4 regions of the Zooshikella sp. RANM57 genome follow, and region 1 is predicted to be linked to each of the others. Evidence: predicted binding sites of a transcription regulator. Region 1 holds the regulator's gene; each other region holds the start of a gene.
The links. The regulator FNR, encoded in region 1, switches genes on or off when oxygen is low (the NO sensors DNR and NnrR bind a similar motif). The targets are predictions, from matches to a motif close to TTGATNTANATCAA.
Positions count from the first base shown of each region.

Region 2: a site for FNR is predicted at 3,344-3,357, ahead of ACQ96U_RS19655 (FeoA family protein). Genes of this name have one in related genera too.
Region 3: a site for FNR is predicted at 1,517-1,530, ahead of ccoM (cytochrome c oxidase subunit CcoM). Genes of this name have one in related genera too.
Region 4: a site for FNR is predicted at 2,198-2,211, ahead of ACQ96U_RS14810 (DUF427 domain-containing protein). Genes of this name have one in related genera too.

Region 1 is NZ_JBOIUB010000003.1:266,080-270,796, reverse strand. Features, by position in the region: gene ACQ96U_RS08550 (hypothetical protein) at 1-340, opposite strand, end outside; gene ACQ96U_RS08545 (adenine phosphoribosyltransferase) at 792-1,325, opposite strand; gene fnr (fumarate/nitrate reduction transcriptional regulator Fnr) at 1,346-2,107, opposite strand; gene hemN (oxygen-independent coproporphyrinogen III oxidase) at 2,223-3,605, opposite strand; gene ACQ96U_RS08530 (sulfite exporter TauE/SafE family protein) at 3,716-4,444, opposite strand; gene ccoS (cbb3-type cytochrome oxidase assembly protein CcoS) at 4,437-4,634, opposite strand; gene ACQ96U_RS08520 (heavy metal translocating P-type ATPase) at 4,654-4,717, opposite strand, start outside.
Region 2 is NZ_JBOIUB010000010.1:124,036-128,752, forward strand. Features, by position in the region: gene ACQ96U_RS19640 (GMC family oxidoreductase N-terminal domain-containing protein) at 1-743, opposite strand, end outside; gene ACQ96U_RS19645 (PEP-CTERM sorting domain-containing protein) at 1,117-2,034, shown strand; gene ACQ96U_RS19650 (hypothetical protein) at 2,229-3,155, shown strand; gene ACQ96U_RS19655 (FeoA family protein) at 3,527-3,766, shown strand; gene feoB (Fe(2+) transporter permease subunit FeoB) at 3,763-4,717, shown strand, end outside.
Region 3 is NZ_JBOIUB010000003.1:392,775-397,491, forward strand. Features, by position in the region: gene ACQ96U_RS09110 (rhodanese-related sulfurtransferase) at 1-12, opposite strand, end outside; gene ACQ96U_RS09115 (hypothetical protein) at 48-479, opposite strand; gene ACQ96U_RS09120 (BolA family protein) at 480-791, opposite strand; gene ccoM (cytochrome c oxidase subunit CcoM) at 1,255-1,371, opposite strand; gene ACQ96U_RS09130 (YebG family protein) at 1,703-2,005, shown strand; gene rapA (RNA polymerase-associated protein RapA) at 2,141-4,717, shown strand, end outside.
Region 4 is NZ_JBOIUB010000006.1:318,314-323,030, reverse strand. Features, by position in the region: gene ACQ96U_RS14820 (MurR/RpiR family transcriptional regulator) at 1-712, shown strand, start outside; gene ACQ96U_RS14815 (OmpA family protein) at 918-1,757, opposite strand; gene ACQ96U_RS14810 (DUF427 domain-containing protein) at 1,875-2,156, opposite strand; gene ACQ96U_RS14805 (hypothetical protein) at 2,571-2,774, opposite strand; gene ACQ96U_RS14800 (response regulator) at 2,848-4,717, shown strand, end outside.

The DNA.
Region 1 (4,717 bases):
TATAAATTAACCAAGCTATTGCTGTTGCATAGGATAAATTAGTAGCAAGTTCAGCATGTGGGTTCGCAAGAAACTCATGTTGACTGGCTAATCCGCGAATTTTACTCGCTAAATCAGAGTGTTTAACTAAGTAACGGTCCCATATATTTTTATGCATCATGGGTGTAATGCAGTAGATGCCTAATGAGCGCTGCTTCCGACGCTTCAAGTAAAAGCCTAATCCACTTTCTTGAGCTGCAGTCCCCAGTAGAAGGTTTTCTGCAAAAGGGGACCACATATCTATGTAGTCTAATGTGGGTTTAATTACATAGTGGCGAAGTTCATCTGGACAGATTCCCATGGTCTCACTCTCTTATCGCAGCCCTAAAATCTATATAGGAAGCCATGCATAATATTGACCAATCTACAGGTAGGGCTGTTTATGGAAAGTAATCACTTGTTTTTATAATTACCTTTCCCATTAACCTAGCCTATTTTTTACAAAAGTCACTGTAACTTGTTGAGTTAGTGTATTTAGTCCATGTAAAAAGCATAAATAGCCGTAGTTATTAATAATACAAATCGACTTAGGCTATTTTTTTTATGGCTCTTTTGAATGATGGTGTCAATTATTCAAACATGTATGTTGTTTTAAAGACAAAAGTATGACGGGGAAATGAAGATTTGTAAGGAGTAACGTTAAACTTGTTTTGAGTGATGGCATTTTAGCTATTTAATGCAGAAAAACAGCCTTCTGCCAGGTTGTTAACCTGGCAGAATGAACTATTGGTTGAAAGCTGTATTGATAAAGTCTAGAACGCGCAGAGGGTAAACGTTGGAATATTGGCATCTTGTAGCTTTGTGCTACCACCTAAGTCTGGTAAATCAATAATAGCGGCTGCTTCATATATGTGGGCACCTAACCGCCTTATCAGTGTAGCTGCAGCAAGTAGAGTTCCACCCGTTGCAATCAAATCATCAATGAGCAGGACGGAGTCATTTTCATTTAGCACTCCACGTTGTACCTCGATGGTGGCTTGCCCATATTCTAAGTCGTAGGTTTCTGTTTCTGTTTCGGCAGGGAGCTTGCCTTGCTTGCGAAGTAAAACTAACGGCTTGTTTAGCGCGTAGGCAATAACAGCACCAGGTAAAAAACCACGAGCATCAAGTGCTGCAATATGGGTAACTTCAGTGTCTACGTAGCGTTGGATCAGACTATCTATAACCATTCTGTGTGCTTTGGGGGATTGGAAGATGGGAGTAACATCCCGAAAGACAACACCAGGCGCTGGCCAATCATTAACACTGCGTATTAATGACTTAATATAATATTCGTCAAAAATCATAGAAAGCGGATTACTTATTGTTAGGTGTCAGTGCTGCCATTTTTCTTAACTTCAACAGGTTTACCCCCTGCTAAAGAACACAAGTTTATGGGGTCAACAACTTTGACTTCTTTACCATTAGCGACGATTAAGCCATTTTTTTGGAAACGGGTGAAAACACGGCTGACAGTTTCAACGGCAAGTCCCAAATAATTTCCCATTTCATTACGAGACATAGGAAGTCGGAAAGACTGCGATGAGTATCCGCGGCGTCTAAAGCGTGTTGCCAGGTTGACAAGGAAAGTAGCAATACGCTCATCAGCATTTTTCTTGCTTAATAAAAGCATCATTTGCTGATCCTCACGAATCTCTTTGCTCATGATCCGCATTAGTTGACGACGCAGTTCAGGCAAAGATTCTGCAAGTTCATCTAGGCGGTCAAAAGGAATTTCACAAACCGTTGTTGTTTCAATAGCTTGAGCGGAAACAGGGTAGGCATCGCTGTCGACACCACTCATTCCTACTAACTCACTAGGTAAGTGAAAACCAGTAATTTGTTCATCACCATCATTGGTTGAGGTGTAGGTTTTTAGTGCTCCAGAGCGGACAGCGTAAATGGAGGCAAATTTATCTCCTTCAAGAAACAGGTGCTCCCCCTTTCGCAAGGGTCGTCCCCGCTTAATAATTTTATCAAGTAAATCAATGTCTTCAGTATTTAAAGCGATAGGCAGGCAAAGAGGTTGCAATGCACACTCTTTACAGGCCACTTGATTGAACTGTTTTACAGTAGGTTTCGACGTCATGCTGTGAGGGCCTCTAATCAACTTCCGTCGTCATATATGTTTAATGCTAGTATCTGATTAGAGGCTATTGTAGGGGAAACTACTAAAAACTCCAACGGGAATTACTAAGATGGAGTCATATTACTTTTGAAAAGCGCGTTGCTTCATTATTTGCAGCCAAGTATTGGTCAAATACCATACATATATTACGAATCAGTAGTTGACCTTTAGGTTGTACCAGTAGGCTGTCCTTATTAATGATAAGCAAGCCATCATCTGCCATTGACTGTAATGCTTCTAACTCATAAGCAAAATGGTTATTAAAATCAATTTCAAACTGTTGCTCTATTTGATGAATGTTTAACTCAAAGTGGCAAATCAGTTGACTGATAACCTCTCTACGAAGAAGATCTTCTATCGATAAAACAAAACCACGTTGAAATGGGAAGACATTTTGACTTACTTGCTGACTGTATTCATTCAATTTTGACAGGTTTTGCCAGTAGGTATTACCAATCTGGCTAATAGCAGAGCAACCAAAACCCAGCAGGTCGCACTCTTTATGGGTGGTATAACCTTGAAAGTTACGGTGGAGCTGCCCTGTGACTTTTGCTTCTGTCAATTCATCTTCTGGTAGTGCAAAGTGATCCATCCCAATATACACATAACCTGCATCAATAAGGTGCTCAATAGTGTGCTTAAGAATGGAAAGTTTTTCAGCGGGTGATGGGAGGTCCTTTTCATTGATACGACGTTGAGGTTTAAACCGATCAGGGAGGTGTGCATAATTGAAGATTGATAGACGGTTTGGTGCCAGCTCAAGGACTTTATCCAGGCTAGTCAAAAAGCTTTGAGTGTTTTGATGAGGCAACCCATAAATCAAATCAACATTGATGGATTTGAAGCTTAGGGTTCGTGCAGCATCAATGACCGCTAATGTTTCTTCTTCAGTTTGAACACGGTTTACAGCCTGTTGTACGATGGGATTAAAATCTTGAATCCCCAGGCTGATACGATTGAAGCCTAACTGGCGCAAATGGCCCATTGTTGCCCAGTCAGCTTCTCTTGGATCTATTTCTATTGAGTAATCAGCACTCGCATCATCTACAAGTTGGAAATAATCGTTAGTTTTCTCCATTAACTGTTGCATTAATTCCAAGCTTAAATAAGTGGGTGTCCCACCGCCCCAATGTAGTTGTGTTACCTCTCGTTGACCAAAATATTCTGCATGAAAATGCATCTCACGGATAAGGTTTTTAATATAGCTCACCGCTTGGTTACGTTGCTTCGTAATAACCTTATTGCAAGCGCAGTAGTAGCAAATGTTAGAGCAAAATGGAATGTGAAAATAAAGTGAAAGAGGCGTATTTAACTGCTTACTTTGTTTAGCTGCATTTAAATAGGCTACTTCGGAAAATGGTGCAGTAAATTCAACGGCTGTTGGGTACGACGTGTACCTTGGACCGTTTACTGCGTAGCGGTGAATCAATTGACTGTCCCACTCAAGCGCTTGCACCATAATTAAAGTTGCCTCTCCTAATCATATTCAGGAGACCAGTTTATGTACGTTTGGTGTGGTTTGTCTTGATGTGCATCAAGCGCAATTTAGCTAGACACACGTTATAACGACTAATGCGACATATGATGTGTAACTGGGGTGTTAGTATTGGGTAATAATGATTGAGTCATTGACATGAGCCAAGCCTGATGAGGACCTGGTATGGTCCAACAGCCAAAAAGAATGACAGAAATTCCGAGTAGCTGGCGAATACCACGATTATTTAGCAGGCGATGTAATTGCTGGGCAAATAAACCTGAAGCAATCATAATGGGTAATGTTCCCAGCCCAAAGGTCGCCATTAAGGTCGCAGCTTTCCAAGTATTCCCTGTAGCTGCAGCCCAGGTAAGTGAGCTGTAAACTAATCCGCACGGTAACCATCCCCATAGTCCACCAAGAATAAGCGCATGTTTGAATGATTTAATAGGCATGAATTTTTGGGTTAACGGCCTAACATAGTGCCAAAGATGTCCACCTGCCTTTTCCAAGTAGGTCAATCCACGCCACCAATTGGCTAGGTATAGCCCCATCGCAATTAACAGTAGGCCTGCTAATGTTCTTAAGCCTGCTCCTAGTCCCAGTGACTGGATAGCCCAGCCAAATGAACCCAGTAATAAACCTGCAAGGGTATAACTAATAATTCGCCCTAGGTTAAAAAGCACAAGATAAAAGCTTGATAAACTTCCTGAAGGTGTCGAAAGGGTAAGTGCTCCCATGAGGCCGCCACACATGCCAAGGCAGTGTCCTGCCCCTAATAACCCCAACAGAAAGGCCGTGCCATAACTACTAAAATCAATCATTTGCTTTGTTTTCTGATGGCTGCGTAGAAGGTGTTGGTTGTTTTGATGAAGGCTCTTGATCAAAGAGAATACTGTGGCTTGGGCTTTCCAGATCATCATACTGCCCATTATCAACAGCCCAGAAGAATGCCCAAACGGCAACTGCAACAAAAACAAGGGCGAGTGGAATCAGTAAGTAGATAATGTCCATGAATACATAGTTTCTCTTGTCAGAGCACAGTCTCCAGAGATGTTATTTGAGAAGACTGAGTATGAAGGTCTTGTGTGGGTCGA
Region 2 (4,717 bases), on a different contig from region 1:
CCCGTTCGTAAAAGCACTTCAGTAGTACCTAGTGCTCCTGCCGCTAATATACAATGACGTGCGTTAATAACTTTGGGACCTGTTATATGATTTCCATAAATGGAAATCATGTTTTTCCCTGGAATAATATTGGTTACATAATACTGGCTTATTAGCTTGAGTTTTTGTCTTAAAGCCAGTTTAAGAAAGGTGGTCGGCATACTTTGCTTTGAGTTTCTGTTACATCCACCCAGGCAAACAATACAGTCCATATTATTACAATGAGATTGTCCGCGTTGTAGTGGAGCATAATCAAGCTTTAGTTTTTCAAAGCCATTCGCATAGAGTTTTGCATTGTTATTCCAATGCGATTCGGTAATCGTTTGTATAGAAAGTTGTTGTTCTATTGCCGAGTAATGCGAATGCATTACTTCATTAGTGAACCAGGTTACATCACTGCTTTGTTTGAACAGATTCCAGGCAAAGGTATCAAAACGATCAAGCAGACATTGGTTTATGACTGTACCACCTCCAACCGTTTTGCCTCGCAATAAAATCAGATTGGCTTGCGTATTAAGATCAGCACCACCATGCCACATAAGTTGGCTGTTAGCGGTAAGTTCATCTGTAGGGTATTCACCAGGGAAAAAAGACTTACCTGCTTCAATTAAACAGACATTCGCTCCCGCTTGCGTCAGATAAAACGAAAGCACACTTCCGGCTGCGCCAGAACCTACGATTACAAAATCAAATAGCTCATTCATGAGGTTAATGTCCTTATTTTTATTCTTAGCTGAGGACATTGGAGTATATTACTACAGCTTTATTGCATTAATAAGTTGAAGTAATAAAGAATAATAAAGTAATTGTGAAAATAATAGTTAAGTTATATTTAATTTTTATTAAATGAAATGGTGTTTTTTAATTTGTTTGTTGGTTTTTGTATTTTTGAATTGTCGATAAAAAATCTTTGTGTTTCAGGAGTTTATCACAAACGAATTGACTGACTGGTTTTTGTTTTTTTGTTTTTACTATCTGTATGAAAAAAATAGAAAAAAATAAATTGGCATTATCTATGCGTTCTTAGCCAGTGAGAATTGCTTTTGGATATTTTTTTTGTGTTGATGGGAGGGTTTGATGAAAAAGTTTAAGGCACTGGCATTATCTGCTGCCATTGGTTTCTCTGCAGTTGCAGGGCAATCTGCAGTGGCTGGTTTTTTGGATTTTGATTTGGTAGATGATACCGGTATTTTTCAAAATCCTGTGGTAACAGCACCAGGTATTCCACTAGCAACTATTGTTAATGATTTTGCTTATAATGGTGGTTTGGATACACGTAGTACATTATTTTGGGGTGAGCCTTCTAATTTAAGTGGGCTTAACCCCGGTTTAGAGCAAAGTAATTTGGACTTAGTCAGTCATAAGACTATTTCAATTGATGCGTTAGGTGTTCCTTATGAATTGTCAGTTTTAACACATAATAATAACGTCGTCAGTATAACGGCTGCAACTTTGGGAACTGCGCAAATTTTAGGGGCTTTGTCTGTTAGCAGCAGTATGGGTGTATTGGGTGATATCTTTTTAAAAACTGAAGGTGGGGATGTTCCTTTAGGATTATTGAGTGGTGGCTTGGTATTAGATCCTGATGTACCGGATGATATTGTACCTCCAGCAGAGTACCCTACCACCATTATTAGCTTATTTGATATTGATTTTACGGAAACTCCTAACTTTCTTCCTTGTGATCCACCTAATCCATTCGGCTCAACGTGTGATGATTTCTTTAGTTTGATGACTGATGGTGGTTTTCCACTGCACTTTGATGTGTATATAGATGATAAATTACATGATTTATTTATTTACTCATCATTTGATGCTGATGGATCAACCGTTGAGACAGGTCCGTTGTATTATACCCCTGAGGTTGCGGCAACTGATTTATACACATTTGGAATTTTAACACTTATTCCTGAACCAACAAGTATAGGAATGATGTTAGCAGGTCTATTTGGCGTGGCCGGAAGTTTAACTGCAAAACGTCGTAAAAAACAGTAAATCATAATAGACAATGAGAAAGGAGGAGTTTATCTCCTCCTCTTTTTTTTGTTTGTTTGTTTTTTTTGCAATTGTTAAAAGAGTGAGTTTAAGTTAAAAAATTAAGGTTTTGTTTCACTTTAATTTTTATTATGTGGCATTTTTTATGCTCATGTTTTTCCTGTTTCTATTGCTTACTGAAATGGGGAAATTCCATGAGACTAATGACGTATGTCGGGATGCTAATATGCAGTACGACAGTTATGTTATCAGTGGCTGCACAGGCCACGATGCTGAAGTTGAATTTGATACCGAGTAGTGGTATTTTTCAAAATCCTGCTTTAACCCCTGATCCCGGTCCTCCTGCCGTCATTGCGACTGATCCCCTAGCGGAAGGTGGTACAGCGACAATGAGTTCATTGGTATGGGGGGAGCCATCAGATGAATCTGGCATTAATCCTGATTTGTTGCAAAGCTCATTGGTGTTAACAAGTTACCATGAAATCGCACTGAGTGCAGACGGGTCTCCTGAGAAAATATCCCAGTTAGTTCATAACAATAATGTACTTAATCCTGCTGCTGCAACATTGCTGTCAGCTCAAATTTTAGGTGCATTGGGGTTATCCAGTACTGATGGCCCAGTAACAGATGTGTTTGTTAACCACAACACTTTAGGCCTGATTCCATTAGCCGATTTAACATTAGCACTGCTTGCCAGCCCTGATGTAGCCGATGATTTGGTTCCAGTTGGAGAAGAAAGTACTACGTTAATCAGCCTTTTTAATCTGGCATATAATGAAACATTGAATGATTCCGTTTTTTGTATTTTTGGTAACCCAAGAGGGTCTTTTTGTGATGACTTTTTTTTACTCTCAACGGAAGGCGGGTTTCCTGCATTTATTGAGTTATTGATTGATGGGTTACCTCATGAGTTACTGATTTATTCATCATTTGATGAAACAGGTGCTTCAGCTGAACCTGGACCAAGTTATTTTACCGGGGAAAATGCCAGTACAACGTTATATACCTTTGTTCGATTAAATCCCTTATCTGTTCCAGAACCCAGTGGAGTGTTATTGATTGGGTTTTTATTAGTGCTGTTAGCGAGCTACAGACTGTCACGTTATATTCGTAAGCGTTAACAATCTTGTATAGTAATTCTTATGTTTTGCAATTCTCATGCTACCAGTTCAATTTGCAACTGAGCTGCCATTAAGCCCTCCAGGCCACAAGGACGTGTTTTTTTCTAGTGTCCAAATCAATATAAAAAGTAAGTGATTTGCTGTGCTGTATCCTTTATACTACCGAAATGATAATGAATAGCATTTAATTGATTCGTATCAATATGGCTATTTAAAGCTTTGTTAGAGTGACAACATCATAAGTTCTATTTCTGCTCTCGTTTGAGCAGATTTTTTGGGCCTTTTGATGCGTGTGATTCTCATTGGCTCTTTGATTCTTATTTATCAATTGCGTGTAGTATTTTCAGTATTAGTAAAGAGTTCAGCACAGCATGGACACAGCAACCCTTCAAGACCTTTCTGTAGGACAGCGTGCTACAGTATTGGCGATCAGCAATGACAATCCTGCTTACCGACGACAGCTATTAGCCATGGGGTTGATTCCAGGTACTTCGTTAACTCTCGTTCGTGTGGCCCCGCTGGGAGACCCCATGGAGCTGGAAGTACGTGGCTTTAAATTGAGCTTACGTCGGGCAGAGGCAAAGGCTGTTAAAGTAGAGGTGAATTCATGACCACAGCTGATTGTTCGCAAGCTAAGGCGACAGTATGTGTCGTTGGTAACCCAAACTGTGGTAAAACCTCACTATTTAATGCGCTGACCGGAGCAAGACAAAAGGTAGGCAACTGGGCCGGTGTGACTGTTGAAAAGAAAACTGGACAGTATAAATTTAATCACCAATCAATAGAATTGGTTGACTTACCTGGGACATATTCTCTGGATGTTATTGATGAAACTGTGTCTTTGGATGAAAAGATCGCCCGGGACTATGTAATATCTAACGAAGCTGACCTGATTGTAAATATTATTGATGCGGCTAATTTTCAACGTAATTTATATTTAACATTGCAACTGCTGGAAATGGGGAAACCCATGCTAGTGGTGTTAAATATGATGGATATGCTTAGCCGGGATGGTAAACAGATTGATTGTGCCAAACTGGCTGAGCTGTTGGGTTGTCCTGTAATTCCTGTGGTTGCCAGTCGGAAAAAAGGTATAACAGAGCTGAAACAGGCTGTTAATGAATACCTTACTCGTCCCAAATCTTTTTCTACGACATTTTCATTTTGTCAGCCCATTGAACAAGCAATTGAGGCGCTTGAACCAAAGCTGGCTGAAGTATCATCAGAAGTATCCCCATCTATTTCTCGTCGCTGGCTGGCACTAAAATTATTAGAAGGGGAGTTAGCGTTACCCGTTCGTCTAGATAATACAACACATGACTTGCTCCTGCGTCATCGGGCAGAAATAACAAAGACCTTACAAGAAGACCTGGATATTTTAATTGCCAATGATCGTTACCAGCATATTGCCAAACTAGCAGAACAAACGATTACCACAACACGGCCAGCCTCAGCGCGTGTATCTGAATTTATCGATCGGGCGGTTTTAAATCGCTGGCTAGGGTTTCCCATCTTTTTGCTGGTCATGTATGTCATGTTTATGTTCACCATCAACATTGGCA
Region 3 (4,717 bases), 130 kb from region 1:
CACAAACGACATAATTGTTTCCCACTCATAAAAGCTAAAAGATATAGCTACTCACCCAGGCTGTTTTCCTGGTGTTTTAGAACGCGAGGCCAACGTGCGCTTTTATGTTGAGACTGGGGATCTGTTATTGTGACAACATAGACACGTGTAACGCCTGCATCCTCTGTTAATAATCCCTGAATAAATTCACCTTCTCCTAGGGCGTACCAATGGCTATTTCCCTGCTGGTCTTTTTCCATGAACCCATCAACCATAATTTTAACGGGCTTGGGATTATAGTTATTCCACTTCCCCATATGGATCGACTCTAAGCGTGCCCACCCACCTAAAGGCGTAAAACCTGGTTGTTTTTCTCTTCTACCCCAGGGCACAAGTACTACCTGTCCACGCTTACTGCGAACAGGAAGACAGCTCTTAGGATTGGGAAAAAAAGTACGAATCGTCTCTTGTTCTTGCTGGAAGGTCACTCCACCACACATTTAATGATGACCACCCTGACAGTTAGGTGATTGTGGTGCTGAGGCTGATCGCGCTTGCCACTCTTCTGGCGTATAAGTATGAAGTGCTAAGGCATGCACTGGACCCGCTAATTCATTGGCGAGCAGTTGATAAACCAGCTGATGACGTGCCACACTGCGTTTATCATTAAAAACACTGGAAGCAATAACAACCTTAAAATGTGTGCTTGAGTCAGGTGGGACATTGTGCATATAACTTTCATTCTGCACATCTAAATATGTTGGCTGCAAACCCTCGTTCAGCTTGCTAATAATGGCATCTTGCACAGTCACACACTAACCCTCAAAATCCAAAAATTCTTAGTACAAGCCTAACAGAATTAGCTCACACCATACACACATAGAGATTAGGGTTAAATACTACGGCACAGGCATCTAGCTGCTATTAGACAGGAAACTGCAGATAAGAAAAAGACAGATAAAGCAGCTAAAAGGACCTGACCTCTTTTACCTGTCTCATCTGCCTTTTAAGCACATATCAACATGATATGTTGTCGCGGGGATACCCCACTTATCGTTTTGTTATTATATGCAGCCTGAAGCTAAGCAATAATTATTGGAAATTCTCAACCTACCTTGCGTTCGCTCTAGTTTCGCCGGCTCTCCTTTTGTTTGTTAGCGTGTATTAAACTATTTAATGTCAAAAAAAGTGATACAACACTTACCAAACCGAAACATCCTACGTTTTTTAAATCTGCTTGTTAAAATACACTTAATGCTGCTTTTCTATTTAAGTTCATTGTGCCTTATGCTTTTTACTGTCGTGTTTTATAAACCAAGCAAAACCACCTATAAACACAATCACCATTGTTACAACAAGTAAGCCAGCTACAACTGTCCCATCAACAAACATGGTCGAACCTCACCTTAACTGTCTTGAATTGCTTGGATGGTTTGTGCTACTGCATTGACTATTTGTAAGGCTAGCATTGATGCACAAAAAGGATATTTGACTTTAGTCAATACGGACAAATAACTAATCACCATCAATTCTTCTATTGATTTACCGCAATTTTTCTAGCACCAACTTACTAGCCAGCAAACGCCAAAATAATTCACACTCAAAACTTTCAGCAATCGTCAGTAAATAATAGACATCAATACTGATATTTTATACAGTATGTGCTTTACTCTAGGGATACCAACTCAACCCTTATCCTGCGTAAATTCAATCGAGGTGACCCATGCCGGTAATACCCATGTGGAAATGTGATAGGGATGGCAGTATGTTTGATGATAAAAAAGCTGCTGAAGAGCACGATAAAATGCTGGAGCTGGCGGCTAACATCACTCACATGTTAGAACGTCATTATTCAACAATTGATGAAGAACTTGCGGAAGACATTGGCTTGCTTTTCGCACAAAACAAAGAAACAATCGCTAAAGCAATAAAAGGAAAGCCTGAGCTTATTTTAGAAATTGAGCCTCAGGCTGACCAGAAAGCAGCTGCATCCTCCAGTAAAAAAACTGAGAAAAAAGACGCATAATGTTGCATTGCTGGCTTACACTTGATAAACCGTGTAAGCCAGTCTGACAATTATTATTTGTCTCACCTCCCTATTGTCATTCTGTCAGGATCAGCTACCATAGCGGCTTTTTTTCAGAGGTAGTAGGCGTAAAGCATGACAACATTTGTTCCAGGACAACGTTGGATTAGTGATACCGAAACAGAGCTGGGTCTGGGTACCATTCTGACGCTGGATAACCGCCTGGTCACGCTATTATTTCCTTCCACTGGCGACACACGGATTTACTCTATCCATAATGCTCCCTTGACCCGGGTGGTTTTTAATATTGGTGATACAATTGAAAATCATGAAGGTGTGCAGGTTCAGGTCACAGACGTTGCTACTAAAAATGAGTTAATCACTTACACTGGTAGCAATTCTACAGGAGAAACGCTTGAGGTACCCGAATCATGCTTGAGTAACTTTATCACCTTTAATAAACCTCAAGAGCGTTTGTTAGCTGGACAGCTAGATCAAAACCAGCACTTTTCCCTTAGGTATAAAACATTACAACATAATCACCAGTTACTCAGCTCTAAACTACTCGGTTTAGTAGGCTCACGCACAGCGTTAATTCCCCATCAGCTACATATTGCTTATGAGGTAGGGCAACGTACAGCACCTCGTGTATTACTTGCAGATGAGGTAGGCCTTGGGAAAACCATTGAGGCTGGGCTGATCATTTATCAACAGCTTTTATCAATGCGTGCTCAGCGTGTTTTAGTTATCGTCCCTGAAACACTTCAGCACCAATGGCTAGTTGAACTTCTTCGTCGATTTAATCTGCATTTTAGCCTGTTTGATTTAGAACGCTGTCAGCAATACCCTGACGAAAATCCTTTTGACAGTGCACAACTTGTACTAACAAGCCTGGAATTCATCTCTCAGCACCCAATTTACCACGAGCAGTGCTGCACAGCTGGCTGGGACTTAGTGATTGTCGATGAAGCTCACCACTTAACCTGGTCAGCAGAGCGACCCAGCGAACAGTATGTATGCATTGAAAAGTTGGCGCATGCAACGCCAGGCGTGCTACTACTAACCGCAACGCCTGAACAACTGGGTAAAGAGAGTCATTTTGCTCGGCTAAGGCTGTTAGACCCTATACGTTTTCATAACTTAGAAGCCTTTATTGAAGAAGAAGCCGCTTACACACCTGTAGCAAAAGCAGTGCAAAACCTAATTGAACTTGACTCAATTAGTGAAGATACCGCTAAACTACTTCTGACGTTTACTTCTACAGAGCAGCATAGAGCACAAGACTTAATAGCCGTTATTCAAACATCTAAAGATAACGACGAGCGAGAGCAAGCAAAATCTTCTCTCATCAATATACTGCTTGATAGGCACGGCACCAGTCGTGTTCTATTTCGTAATACGCGTGCTGGTGTGCATGGTTTTCCTGGGCGACTGGTACAACCTTACCCACAACAAATACCCGAACTGTACAAACTTGCCTGGGAAGATAGCGAAAAGCTAGAAGAGTTTCTCTTTCCTGAAATTGCATACCAGCAACGAATTACTATTGACGATAAAGATCCTTGGTGGCGGTTCGACCCAAGAGTTGATTGGCTCCTTACGCTACTCAAAGCATTAAAAGGCGAAAAAATATTACTGATTTGTGCTAATGCAACAACGGCCCTCGACCTTGACGAAGCAATTCGTGTTCGCTCTGGGGTACCAAGTGCTGTATTTGAAGAAGGCATGTCGATCATTGAGCGGGATCGTGCAGCAGCTTATTTTGCAGATCAAGAATATGGGGCACAAATTTTAATTTGTTCAGAAATTGGTAGTGAGGGACGCAATTTCCAATTTGCTCACCACTTGGTTTTGTTTGACTTACCTCTCAATCCCGACCTGCTGGAACAACGCATTGGTCGTCTTGACCGGATTGGACAAACAGAAGCTATTAGAATTCATGTGCCTTATTTTGAGAGTTCATCTCAAGCCATGATCTATAGCTGGTACCATGACGGCTTAAATGCTTTTCTGGATACCTGTCCTGCTGGCACTCAGTTATACTCACTCTTTCAAGAAGAAATAATTGCTTTATGCCATCAAAAAAAGCCTCTTGAAGATAATAAATGGCCAACCCTACTCAAAAATACCCAGCAGCAGCTTAAACAAATTGCACATAACCTTCATGAAGGGCGAGACCGCCTTCTTGAGCTTAATTCGCAAGGAAACATTAAAAGCTTTGACTTGATTAACGCTTTACAAAATGAAGGAAATAGCAAAAAGCTACGCAAATACACTGAAAAATTGTTTAGCTGTTTTGGTATTGACCATGAAGATCACTCAAAGGACTGTATTGTCGTCAGACCCAGTGAGCAAATGCTAGTCCCCTCATTCCCTGGCTTGCAAGAAGAAGGTATGACAATGACCTTTAGCCGGGACACGGCTCTTAGTCGTGAAGATATACACTTTCTCACCTGGGAACACCCTATTATTCGTAACGGTATGGAGATGTTACTCGATAGTGAGTTTGGAAACACAACAGTTGCTCTGCTAAAAAATAAAGCGCTTAAACCTGGCACAATGCTAGTAGAAGCAATTTATGTAGTAGTACCACCAGTAGAGCACCGTCAATTACATCGCTTTTTACCCCCTACCAGTATTCGTACTTTAATCGACCCGAAAGGTAATGACCTCAATAACAGCGTTAATTTTGATACACTCGATGCTCAGTTA
Region 4 (4,717 bases), on a different contig from region 1:
TACCGTTAACCGCTTTTGTCGCAGTTTTGATGCAAAAGGTTATCCGGATTTTAAGTTGCAACTGGCCCAAAGCCTGGCCAGTGGTACGCCTTATGTCAGCCGAAGCGTAGAAATTGATGATACGGCTGAAGAATATACTCAAAAAATCTTTACGACGAATATGGCCTGCCTGGATGCAGCTCGTCAGTCTATGGATGCGTCTGTGATTAATCGGGCGGTGGATTTTTTGATTCAAGCCAAGCAAATTAGCTTTTTAGGGCTTGGTGCTTCAGGTCCTGTTGCCATGGATGCTCAGCATAAGTTTTTCCGTTTTAATATCCCAGTGATGGCTTATGATGATGTGTTGATGATGCGTATGATGGCCTCTGTAGCTAACACTGGGGATGTCATTGTTATCATTTCCTATACAGGAAGAACCCGAGAGTTGGTTGAGATTGCAAAAATTGCTCGGGAAAGTGGGGCAACAGTCATTGGTATCACTGCACCAAATTCCTACTTAGCGAAGGAATGTTCGTTAACCATTGATGTTATCGTTCAAGAAGATACTGATATATATATGCCAATGTCTTCTCGTATCATTCACTTAACAGTATTGGATGTTTTGGCTACAGGAGTAACATTGAAGCGTGGTGTTGATTTTCAAAAACACCTGAAACGTATCAAAGAGAGTTTACAAGCTAGTCGGTTACCTGTATCTCCAATCAAAACTTGATATTATACTCTTCACGAATCATTTTTAGGGTTTGTTGTCCGCGATCTTCACCCCAGTCACTTATTAATATAAGCTCCTGGGGCTTCATCACTTGACGGCCGCCCCTAAAAAACCTTCGTTATGGGTATAGTAATTATCTATAGCTGATTCAGTTTGTAAAAAAACACCCATCATGTGATGGGTGTTTTTTTAAGCTTATTGCTTTTTAATGATCAACGACATTAAGTTCTACACGACGATTCATTGCTCGGCCAGCTTCTGTACTATTACTGGTAATTGGTTTTTCTTCACCATAGCCCACAGCACTAAGGTTGCTGCTGTTGACTCCACGGGAAACGAGGAAATTACGTACAGCTTCTGCTCGGCGCTGTGACAGACGCAAATTGTAGCGATTACTGCCGACATTATCCGTATGTCCAGAAACTTCTATTTTAGTATTAGTGTGCAAGCGGAGTTTTTCTGCAACTTTACTTAGGTATTCATGAGAGGTACCTGTTAATCTGGCAGAATTAAACTCAAACTGAACACCTTCAAGCGCAAGTGCCTCTGAGCAGCCAATGGCATTCACTTTTACACCAGGAGGTGTATTTGGACAATGATCCTTCATGTTTGCGACACCATCATTGTCTGAATCTAATGTACAGCCTCTATTATCAACCTGAGTATTTAATGGTGTATTTGGACATTGGTCACGATAATCAGGAACCCCATCATTATCTGAATCAACTGGGCAACCATTGTAATCGACTTTAACGCCGCGTGGTGTTGCTGGACATTTATCTTTACTATCAACAACACCATCATCATCGGTATCATGCTCAATCATTGAGCAGAAAAATCCCCCTAATAATGCACCGCCAAGTGCGCCTACTGCTGCTGCTTCACCATCATCTGCTGATGAACCTGCAACGGCCCCCAAGCCACCGCCTACGAGTGCACAATTACGCCAGTCTTCATGCCACGGACCATTTGTGGCACAGCCAGTAAGAAATATAGGCAAAAAAACCAAGAGTCCTAGCGTCCTGCTTTTTACGGATGGTTTCATTTTTTTCTCCATTATTATCATGGTTTCAGCTATCTGGGTTCATGACCAGTATAGATAAGGTTTATTAGTTTGCCGCAATAACGTGACACTAACATTAGCATTATCTAGTTTCAGTGGTTAACGTGTGATTACTACGCCATGCCAAAAGGCAATATAATGTTTAATTTTTTTGGCTGCAGGCTTAGGGTCGGGGTATGACCAAGCAGCATCTTCATTTAATTTATCTTCGACTTTTATGTGAAAATAATGGGCCACTCCTTTCCATGGACAATCCATTTGTGTATGACTTGCAGTGAAGAATCCGTTGTTAACTGATGAAGGCGGAAAGTAGTGATTACCTTCAACGATGATTGTTTCATTGCTTTCTGCCAGTGTAGCACCATTCCACACGGCTTTCATAAGTTCACTCCCACCAATTTACAATACACAATATACTCTACTTGAGGTATGCCAATTATTGTGAAAGTAAACTAACGTCTTTAGCTGAATTTTTGTTTAAATTTCAGTGATTATTAATACGACTTTTAAAGCAGTTTACCTATCTTGCTAAGAGGATTAGTTACATTACACCCTTTAATATACGGAAATTCACTTTCTTGTTAAAACACTGACTCCTTTATTGAGCTGTGTTACTGTATAGTGAATATGCTTGTATGGATATTGACAAGCTGTATAGAGCCTATGCTTTTATAATATGAAATATAATCATAATAAAATTGAAAATTGGGACAGCTCAACCAAAAGGGATCAAGCAGTGTGGATGAATGATGTTAAATATCGCTCTATTTTAACGTCCAAATGGACGGTAAGTCGTTATATAAACTTATGGTTTTCACTTGGCGTCATTGCATACTCGTTTTTACCGCTTTTATTGTTATTTGCTGTAAGTAAAGGATTTACTACAGATTTTGTAAGTTCGACTTTTTTTGAGTGGCTTGGCAGTTTTGGAGAGCATACTGGGCATTTTGCGCTTTCTTGGGTTGCTTTACTATGTGCTCTGCTGATGTTTTCAGTCATGTGTCTGCTTGCTTCATTAGCAAATATTTCGACTGTATTAACGTTGGCTTTGGCACTTGTTTGTATTGCGGTTGTGGATGTTTTTTTTGATTACAGGGTATCTCTGCTGCATGGTCAGTTAACCGATAAGTTATTTAATATTGCGTGGGCTATTGGGAAAATTCATGCGTTATCTATCATTATTTTTACTTTAATTGCAGTTAAATGGATACCAAATAATCGTAGCCACGGGTTATTAGTAGTATTATACGCCGTATTAGTCGCTTATCTTGGCACTATACTGCAGCAGGGATATGTTGATGCTAATAGAATAACTGCAAGTGCTGAGGTAGGAGCGGCTGTACTCAATATTATCATTGAGTTAGCACCTGCTATTTTGTGTATTATTGGTGGTGTTTTTTTAATTCACTATATCAGAGAACGTAAGCAAAGTTTTTTTGTGCAAAGTGTATTGTTATTTCTTTTTCCAATTTTTAGTGCACAGTTGCATGTTGCTTTTGGTAGTGTGGTTTCTTACCATCAACATCATATTATAGCTAAACTTTTGATTGCGACCGCATTTGTTATTCCTTTAATAGGTGCTTTCATGGAGGCTATCTATAAAATAAAGGTGTTTAAAAAAATATTGAATGACAAAAAAAATGAAAATATTCAACTTTGGCAGTCTAATAAAAAATTACAAAAATCTAAATCGCAACTGAGTTCTATTTGCCAGTCAGTGAAAGAGCATCAAAAAGGTGAAGCCGGCCTTTTAGTCAACCTGGGTCAAGAAATGAAAGAGCCGGTTAATAACATAATGGCGATGACTTCTTTGCTGGAAGAAAATAAGTTAGAACAGCTTGAAAAACTGTCAGTTAAAGCTATTTATTCTGCTAGTGAGAAATTATATAGACTAGCGTCTGAAGTGACAGATTATGGAAAAATAAAAGCAGGGAAAATAAATATATGTCATGTTGAGTTTGATTTTTATCAGGTGATTGAAACGGTTGCTGACCAATTGACCTATAGAATAAATGAACAGCCTGTTTCTGTGTCAATTGTATACGCTGATGATATTCCTGGTCCAGTCAAAGGAGATTCCAAAAGAATTCAGCAGGTAATCTATAACGTTGCTATAGCGTTACATTGTTTTGGAAAACGCAGAGAAATATGCATCAACACTCAGTTACTTAATCAACAAATTGATTGTGTAACACTATTAATTAAAGTTTATAATGTCAATCAAACTAAAAAAATGGATACAGGAGTGTATGATGTAGAAAAACAAATGCCAAATATTTATTTGGCTGTTGCGTGTGAATTAGTGAAGCAGTTGCAGGGGGAGTTAACCCAAACTAAACAGGGTGAAGTAGCTATCAAACTATGTTTACCCCTGGCTCCGGGTGTGCCAATTAAAGTTAAAAATAAAGTCGATTTACAGGGCGTTCGTGTTCTAATTGTTGATGATGTTACAGAAAACTGTGAACTATTGGAGCGTTTGTTGAGTAGATGGGGGATGGTCTGTGATATTGCTAGAACGGCGACAGAAGCTCTGGAAAAGATAACTCAACAGGCTTTAAGTAAACATCCCTACGATATTGCTCTCTTGGATTATAAGATGCCTGCGATGGATGGAGAAATGTTAGGACGTGGCATTAAAAGTGATCCTGTAATTGCAAAAACCAAATTAGTTATGCTTACATCTGCTAATTATCAACGTAATATAGAAGATTTAAAAAGAGCAGGGTTTTCTGGGTATTTACTGAAACCTGCCCGTTCACGTTTATTACTTCAGTTGCTGGGTAAAGTATTGCTGTCTGAGCCTGATGTACTAGTAACACGAGAAATGTTAAATGATGGATCAGAAACGGTTTTGGTGAATTCAGATCATCAGCCAGGCAATATTAATATTTTAATTGCTGAAGATAGTTATTCACATCAACTGGTTATTAAAACGCTATTAA